2 regions of the Ethanoligenens harbinense YUAN-3 genome follow, and region 2 is predicted to be linked to the other one. Evidence: riboswitches for the same ligand, from Rfam matches in the RefSeq annotation. Region 2 holds a riboswitch; the other holds the start of a gene.
What was found. Region 2 has a riboswitch for ZMP and ZTP ahead of pflB (formate C-acetyltransferase). Riboswitches for the same ligand answer to the same signal wherever they lie in the genome.

Region 1: another riboswitch for ZMP and ZTP. It lies ahead of purH (bifunctional phosphoribosylaminoimidazolecarboxamide formyltransferase/IMP cyclohydrolase); the one in region 2 lies ahead of pflB (formate C-acetyltransferase).

What each region holds. Positions count from the first base shown of each region.
Region 1 is NC_014828.1:205,384-209,832, forward strand. Features, by position in the region: gene ETHHA_RS01005 (VOC family protein) at 1-56, opposite strand, end outside; gene ETHHA_RS01010 (SPFH domain-containing protein) at 233-1,126, opposite strand; gene ETHHA_RS01015 (GNAT family N-acetyltransferase) at 1,235-1,780, opposite strand; ZMP/ZTP riboswitch at 1,870-1,979, shown strand; gene purH (bifunctional phosphoribosylaminoimidazolecarboxamide formyltransferase/IMP cyclohydrolase) at 2,074-3,624, shown strand; gene purD (phosphoribosylamine--glycine ligase) at 3,707-4,449, shown strand, end outside.
Region 2 is NC_014828.1:1,792,942-1,797,390, forward strand. Features, by position in the region: gene pflA (pyruvate formate-lyase-activating protein) at 1-315, opposite strand, end outside; gene pflB (formate C-acetyltransferase) at 347-2,596, opposite strand; ZMP/ZTP riboswitch at 2,664-2,749, opposite strand; gene ETHHA_RS08360 (glycosyltransferase family 4 protein) at 2,840-3,973, opposite strand; gene ETHHA_RS08365 (zinc dependent phospholipase C family protein) at 3,951-4,449, opposite strand, start outside.

The DNA of each region.
Region 1 (4,449 bases), 1.4 Mb from region 2:
TTTTTTGCTTGAGACAGATCATTTACACCGAGAAAAAAATTGTCATAGTTTTTCATTTCATAAGCTCCTGTTCAACCATATAATCCCTGAACTTGAATGCGGGCTGTGTCCGCCTGCACTGAAATCTTGCAGTTTTGCACTGCAGAACTATGGTATACGGATGGAAATTTCCATGCCATAATGGGATGCAAGGCTGGTTGATACCGGTTTGCCCCTGTGGACCGATTCTCCGTCAGCGGCCCATCGTCCCTGTGTTGACGATGGGCGCGGCGGCCTTTTCGGCGCAGAGCACCACCAGCAGGTTGGACACCATGGCGGCTTTGCGTTCCTCATCCAACTCGATCACGCCTTTTTCGCCCAGCCGGTCGATGGCCATCTGTACCATGCCCACCGCGCCTTCCACGATCATCTGTCTGGCGGCGATGACCGCCGACGCCTGCTGCCGCTGGAGCATCACGGCGGCGATCTCCGGCGCGTAGGCCAGATGCGAGATACGCGCCTCCTCAATGATGATGCCGGCCTTCTCGGTGCGCTCCTGCAGTTCCTGCCTGAGCGCCTGCGCAACCTCCTCGGTGTTGCCGCGCAGGGTCTTGGCGCCTTCCTCTCCGCTGGTGTCGTAGGGATACAGGTTGGCCAGATGCCGTACGGCGGACTCGCTCTGCACCTTGACGAACGACTCGTAATTTTCCACGTCATACGACGCCCGGAATGAATCCCCGATGTGCCAGACCACCACGGCGGCGATCTCAATGGGGTTGCCGGCCGCATCGTTGACTTTCAGGTTTTCGCCGTTGAGGCTGCGTGCCCGTAGAGACAGCTTCTTTTTCGAGTAGAACGGGTTGGTCCACAGCAGGCCTTTTTGGTGGGACGTGCCCTTGTAATCCCCAAACAGACTCAGAACAGCGGCCTGGTTGGGCGCCAGATTGAAAAAACCCGCGCTGATGATGATGAACGCCACAATAAGTAAGATTCCTGCCAGCACAAACAGCGGGCTGGCGCCGCTGTTTGCGGCCGCCGCAAGCCCGAACAGCAGCACCGCGGCCACGATGCTCACAATGGCCAGCAGCAGCATCGCAAACCCCGGGGCGGCAGTGAATTCCTTTTCCTGTACCGGTTTTTCGGACATGTAAAACACGCTCCTTGACGCATGATGGTGGATAATCTTTGTGATATCGCCAGAATAGCATCCTGGTTTATGTATTGCAAGCCTTTCGGAAAAATCTCCCTCTTCTCCCTAAAAGCGCAGTACCATGAGATATTCGCTTTGGTAGGTGCCGTCCTCCAGCTTAGACGCATGTTCGCGCAGGCCGTAGGAAACAAAGCCCATCTTCTGATAGAGCGCTATGGCACGGGTATTTTTGGCCACGACTTCCAGCTCCACCTGCTCGATGCTCATGCGCCTGGCCTGCGCAAGGACTTCGCCAAGCAATGCGGAGCCCACGCCCAGATGCCAATACGCCTTGCAGACCGAAATGCCTATGCCCGCCCGGTGCAGAAATCGCACGATGTCCTGCGAATGGAGACCCGTGCTGCCGACGATCTCCCCATCCACAAATGCAGCGAGAAAACCGGAGCGCGGGTGATCCAGCTGTTTTTGCAGCATCGCGCGTTCTTCCTCCACCGTCGGCACCGGGTCTTGGGGACCACGCGCCAGAAAATCGGTCTCGGCGCGCGTGCCGCGCAGATGAGCCAGCATAGCCTCGGCGTCTTCCGGTGTGGGGCTTCTGAGCGTACAGCTCCGCCCGTCCCGCAGTGTAATCTCGTTCACTTCCATGTTCATACGCTCATCCCCTCCCGTTGGTTCCTTTTCAGCATAGCAGAACTGCCAGGCTCTTGCAATATGCCGCGTTTTTGGGTATACTATCCTTGTAACGGCCGTATGACTGGCGGAAGTGGACAAACCACGTGGAGTACGGCCCGGTTTGGACGGACGTTTTGCCCCGTCGTGAACAGAAAAGCCGACCGCCTGGGCGTAGTGTAAGCTATCCCCGGGCGGTTTTTATTTGCCCGGCACGGGCCAGAACGCGGGGATCGCAAAAAACGGCATGCATTGCGTGCAAACGGAGGATTTCTATGAAAAAGCGGGCGCTCATCAGTGTTTCGGACAAGACCGGCGTGGCGGATTTCGCCAAGGCGCTGGAAGAACTCGGCTATGAGGTGGTGTCCACCGGCGGCACGGCCAGGGCGCTGGCCGACGCGGGCGTGAACGTCACCGGCATCAGCGACATCACCGGCTTCCCCGAATGTCTGGACGGGCGGGTGAAGACCTTGCACCCCAAGGTTCACGCAGGCATTCTGGCCATCCGCGGCAACGCGGAGCATATGCGCCAGCTTGAGGAACTGGGCGTCACCCCCATCGACATCGTGGCCATCAACCTCTACCCGTTCAAGGAGACTATCCTGAAACCCGGCGTAACGCTGGAGGAAGCCATCGAGAACATCGACATCGGCGGCCCGTCCATGATCCGCGGCGCGGCCAAGAACTGGCAGGATGTGGCGGTGGTCATCGATCCGGCGGATTACGCCGTGGTGCTGGAAGAACTCCGTCAGATCGGGGAAGTGTCTCGCCCAACGAAATTCCGCCTGGCGGCGAAGGTATTTGAACATACCGCGCAGTACGACGCGCTCATCGCGGATTACCTCCGCAAAGCGCGCGGCGACGCCAGCCTGCCCGATGCGCTCACCCTCACCTTTGAAAAGCGCCAGGAGATGCGCTACGGCGAGAACCCGCACCAGCCCGCGGCGTTTTACACCGAGATCGGCGCGCCGTCCAACACGCTGGCGGCGGCCAGACAGTTGCACGGCAAAGAGCTTTCTTACAATAACATCAACGACGCCAATGGCGCGCTCGATCTGCTCAAAGAATTCGGAGAAGCCGTGCCCACCGCCGTGGCGGTGAAGCATGCCAACCCCTGCGGCGTGGCCATCGGCAGGACCCTGCTGGAAGCTTACCAGCGCGCCTATGCGGCCGACCCGGTCTCCATTTACGGCGGCATCGTGGCCCTCAACCGTGTGGTGGACGGAGCCACCGCAGCCGAGCTGGCTAAAATCTTTCTGGAAATCCTTATTGCGCCGGGGTTTGCGCCCGAAGCGCTGGAAATTCTCGAAAAGAAAAAGAATATCCGCCTGCTTGAGCTGCCCGACCTGGCCAAGCCGAACGACCCGAAGACGCTGGACATGCGCAAGGTGGTGGGCGGCCTGCTGGTGCAGAAGCTGGATACCTTCCTGCTGGACGAAAGTGCGCTCAAATGTGTGACGAAGCGCCAGCCCACGCCCGAAGAGCTGGACGAGCTGCATTTTGTCTGGAAAGTGGTCAAGCACACGAAATCGAACGGCATCGCGCTCTCAAAGAGCCACCAGACGGTGGGCATCGGGCCGGGGCAGACCAACCGTATCACCGCGCTGGAACTTGCCATCAAATACGGCGGCGACAAGGTCAACGGCAGCGTGATGGGCTCGGATGCATACTTCCCGTTCTCCGACTGTGTGGAAGCCGCACAGAAAGCCGGCATCACCGCCATCATTCAACCGGGCGGCTCCATCCGCGACGAGGATTCCATCAAAGCCGCCGACGCCGCCGGTATCGCCATGGTGTTCACCGGCTACCGCCACTTCAAGCACTAAGAACGGGCACAGGCGAGCACAGCCCGCATTTATGTTGCGAAAAGACGGCGGCAGAAAGCGGCACGAAGAGGAGAAACTGCGAATGGATATACTGGTCATCGGCGGCGGCGGGCGCGAACACGCCGTCATCAAAAAGCTCAAGGAAAGCCCGCGCGCGGGCGCCATCTACTGCGCGCCGGGAAACGGCGGCATCGCGGCGGATGCGCGCTGCGTACCCATCAAGGCTACCGACGTGGACGGCGTGGTGCGTTTTGCCAAAGATAACCGCATCGGATTCGTTGTGGTCACGCCGGACGACCCGCTGGCCCTCGGCATGGTGGACGCGCTGGAAGCGGCGGGTATCAAAGCATTCGGGCCAAATCAAGCGGCCGCCGCCATCGAGAGCAGTAAGGTCTTTTCCAAAAACCTCATGAAAAAATACGGCATTCCCACCGCGGCCTACGATGTGTTCGAAAGCCCCATAGAGGCGCTTGCACACATTGTGAAAGAGGGGCGTTACCCCGCCGTCATCAAAGCGGACGGGCTGGCGCTGGGCAAAGGTGTGGTCATCGCGCAGAACGAGGACGAAGCGCGCGCCGCCCTCCACGCCATCATGGAGGACAAGATTTTCGGCGCGTCCGGTAATCGCGTGGTGGTGGAGGAATTCCTCACCGGGCCGGAAGTGAGCGTGCTGGCTTTCACCGACGGCAAGACCATTCGCCCCATGGTCTCATCCAAGGATCACAAGCGCGCGCTCGATGGCGACAAGGGGCCGAACACCGGCGGCATGGGCACCATCAGCCCCAACCCGCATTACACCGACACGATAGCCGACCAGTGCATGGA
Region 2 (4,449 bases):
GAACAGCCCCGCCACAAAACGCCACTGCAGCAGCGGCTCGCCGCCCGATACGGTGACGCCGCCGGTTTTGCCGAAATAGGGGCGGTAACGCAGAATCTTTTCAAAGAGCGCCTGCGCCGTCGTTTCCTCGCCGCCGTCCGCAAGCCAGGTGTCCGGGTTATGGCAATAGGCGCAGCGCAGCGGACAGCCCTGCATGAAGACCACCGCGCGCAGGCCGGGGCCGTCTACCGCGCCGAGGCTCTGGAACGAGTGGACGCGCCCGGTGATGCCCGTTCCCCGCCCTGCTTCCGCCGTATTGATCGGTGTGCCGTCCATATCCAACGCCCCTTTCTGCCGCGCGTCGGGTTTACGCGTGTACCGGCACCGCCAGCGCTTCATGGAACGTGCGGGAAATCACTTCGCGCTGCTGCTCTTTGGAAAGCTTGTGAAAATGCACGGCATACCCCGAAACGCGGATGGTCAGGTTGGGATATTTTTCGGGGTGCTCATACGCGTCCACCAGCATCTCACGGTTGAGCACGTTCACGTTGAGATGGTGCGCTTTCTGGACAAAATACCCGTCGAGGAGCGCCACCAGATTGCTGTAGCGTTCTTCCGGCTCATGCCCCAGCGCCTGCGGCACGATGGAGAACGTGTTGGAAATGCCGTCCTTGCAGACGTCGTAGGAAAGCTTAGCTACCGAGTTGAGCGAAGCGAGCGCGCCGTTTTTGTCGCGGTTGTGCATGGGGTTGGCGCCGGGCGCGAACGGTTCGCCGGCTTTGCGTCCGTCCGGCGTGGAGCCGGTCTTTTTGCCGTACATCACGTTGGAGGTGATGGTGAGGATGGAAAGCGTGTGCTCCGCACCGCGGTAGGCCGGCGTCTGTTTGAGCGCATCAAAGAACAGGCGCACCTGCTCCTGCGCGATACTGTCCACGCGGTCGTCGTCGTTGCCGTAGGCCGGATATGCGCCCTCGGTCTCGAAATCCTTGATGAGCCCGCTTTCGTCGCGGATGCAGCGCACGCGCGCATATTTGATGGCCGAAAGCGAATCCGTCAGCACCGAGAGCCCCGCGATGCCGAACGCCATAAAACGGTGGACATCCGTGTCGTGCATCGCCATCTGTACGGCTTCGTAGGCGTACTTATCATGCATATAGTGGATGATGTTCATGGCGCTGACATAGGTGTGCGCAAGCCACGGACGGTAGAAATCCATCAATTCCAACACCTTGTCGTAGTCGAGGTAGTCCCCCTGATACGGCGCGTGCACGGGCCCGGCCTGGATGCCGTAGCGCTCGTCCCGCCCGCCGTTGAGACTCATCAGCAGCAGCTTGGCCAGGTTGGCGCGCGCACCGAAGAACTGCATGTCCTTCCCCACCCGCATGGCCGACACGCAGCACGCGATGGCGTAGTCATCGCCGAATTTGGGGCGCATCACATCGTCGTTCTCATACTGGATGGCGTCGGTGTCGCAGGACACCTTGGCCGTGTAGCGCTTGAACGCCGCCGGCAGGTTCTCCGACCACAGCACTGTGAGATTCGGCTCGGGCGAGGAACCGAGGTTATACAGCGTGTGCAGCATGCGGTACGAGCTTTTGGTGACGAGCGTACGGCCGTCTTCTCCCATGCCGCCCACCGACTCAGTGATCCACATCGGGTCGCCGCCGAACAGCTCATTGTATTCCGGCGTGCGGAGGTGCCGGGCCAACCGCAGCTTCACCACAAAGTCGTCCATGATTTCCTGCGCCTGTTCCTCGGTGAGCACGCCGTCGCGCAGGTCACGTTCAAAATAGATGTCCAAAAACGTGCTGGTGCGCCCCAGGCTCATGGCCGCGCCGTTCTGCTCCTTGATGGACGCGAGATAGCCGAAATACAGCCACTGCACAGCTTCTTTGGCGTTTTGCGCCGGGCCGGAAATATTGCAGCCGTACTGGGCGGCCATCTCCTTGAGCGCGCCCAGCGCCGCGATCTGTTTGGCCAGTTCCTCAAGATCGCGGATGTTGTCTTCGCCCATGCCGCGCTCGCCCATCTGCTTTTTGTCCGCCTTTTTGACTTCGATGAGGCGGTCCACGCCGTAGAGCGCCACCCGGCGGTAATCCCCGATGATACGCCCGCGGCCGTAGGCATCCGGCAGGCCGGTGATGATGCCGCAGTGCCGGGCCGTGCGGATTTCGTCGGTGTAGGCGTGGAACACACCGTCGTTATGAGTAGTACGGTAGCGGAATTCCTCCTCCACCTTCTGCGAAAGCTGGTAGCCGTACGCCTTGCAGGCTTCGCGCGTCATGCGCAAGCCGCCGAACGGGTTGACACCGCGGCGCAGCGGTTTGTCCGTTTGCAGGCCCACGATAATGTCCTTCTCTTTGTCCAGATAGCCGGGCGCATAGGCCGTCGGCGTGGTGACGGTCTCGGTATCCACGTCCAGCACGCCGCCCGCGGCCTGCTCTTTTGCCAGCAAGTCGTTGAGCTGGCGCACCACTTCCTGCGTGCGGGCCGTCGGCCCGGCCAAAAAAGACTCGTCCCCGGTATACGGGGTGTAGTTCTGCTGGATGAAATCGCGCACGTCCACGGCGTCCTGCCAGTTTCCGCCGCAAAACCCTTCCCATGCCTGTCTGCTCATCTGCATTTCCTCCATAGCGGCCTTTCACCGGCCTGCAAAGACAAAAGGGCAGCATTCGGTCATAACCAAATGCTGCCCAGACGGTCGGCAATTTCAGCAGGCTTTTACTCCCTTGTGGTGTGCTCCACAATTCCGTCAGTCATAAGAGCCTGATTCAATTTCTGTCCCTATTGTACTATACCTTTTTGGGGGTTGTCAAGCCAAAATATTTAAAATGAATACAATTTTTGAGCGTGCGGGACTTCAGCCGATCTTGTCTTCCATCAACTGCGCGTAGCGGTCAAAGAGCTGCTCAAACACACACTCCCACGAGCGGCTCTTGGCGGTTTGCAGCGCGCGGTCGCGCATGGCCAGGCGCAGGTGGGGAGAATTCAAAAACTGCTTCATGGCGTCTGTAAAAGCGGCGCTGTCGCGCGGCGGCACGATCAGGCCATCCTGTCCGTGCGTGACAATCTCCACCACACCGCCCGCATTCGGCACAATAGCGGGCAGCCCGGAGCACATGCCCTCAAGCACCACATTGCCGAATGTCTCGGTCGTGGAAGGAAAAACAAACACATCGGAGGACGCATAGGCCACCGAAAGGTCTTCCCCTTTCAGGAAACCGGTGAAATGCGCCAGCTTGCCGAGCTTCTGCTTTACCTCTTGCAGAGAAGGCCCGTCGCCCACGATGGCGAACGCCGCGTGGTCGCCGTAGGCGGCCTTGATCGCACGGATGCTCTCCATCAGGATATCGAGGTCTTTTTCGGGCGAGATACGGCCCACATATGTAAAGAGCAGGGCGCCATCCTTCGCGCCCGCTTTTTTGCGAAACGATTCGCTGCGGAAACCGGGGTTAAAGCGGTTGCCGTCCACGCCGCGGCGCATAATGTCCACCCGGCGGATGTCTTTCTGGAACAGGTATTCCTTCGTGCGCTCGGAGGGGCAGAACGTCAGCTCGCAGCTGTTATGGAACCAGTTGAGGTAAGTCTCCAGAATAGGGCTGACGATGTCCATGTTGTAGTAATGCAGATAGGAATTGAAGTTGCTGGTATAGGAAGAAACGATGGGAATGTTTTTCTTTTTCGCATAGCGCATGGCCGCCAGCGAAATGCCGAACTCACTGTAGGCGTGAATGACATCGGGCTTGAATTCGTCCAGGATCTTCTCCGCCTTGAAGACCGGTGGGATGACGATGCGGCACTCTTTATAGAAAAGCAGCGGAAACGATAAAAACCGGTACACATTTTTATCCTGTTTCTGCGGGCCGGGATATTCCGGCACCAGAAAAACAGTTTCAATGTTGTTTTTCATCGCGTAGAGCTGCAGTTTTTCCAGCGTGGTGGATACGCCGTTGATCTGGGGGGCAAACGTATCACAAAAGTAAGCGACTTTCATTCCAATTCTCCTCCAGTCTGTGGAAAACATACAGGTTCTTCGCATGATAAAGCCGTGCCGCCTCCGTGCAGATGGCCTTGCGCAGCAGCAGCATGGTCATGGCCGTGGAGACCCGCAGCGCATAAAAAACATCCGCGCAGCCGCCCGGAGGGGTCTTCTGCTGCTCCCGCAGGCTGCGTTTCAAAAACAGACGGAAGGTATCCGGCGTATCCGCCATCTCCGGCATCTCTTCGCCGAACCGCGCGGCGCCCTTGCCAAACGCGAAGAGCATCTGCCACTCGTACCAGTGATGCTGCTTCATGTCGCCGCAAAACCGCTTGGTGTGCACATAGCAGCAAAAATCGGACAGATAGTGCGTGACGACGCCGATGTCTTTTGCAAACGCAAACGAATCCAGAGACTTTTCTTCCTCTCTGTCGTACAACGCCGTGGCGCGTCCAAGCACAAAGTCCATTGATACATCCGAAAAATGCGGA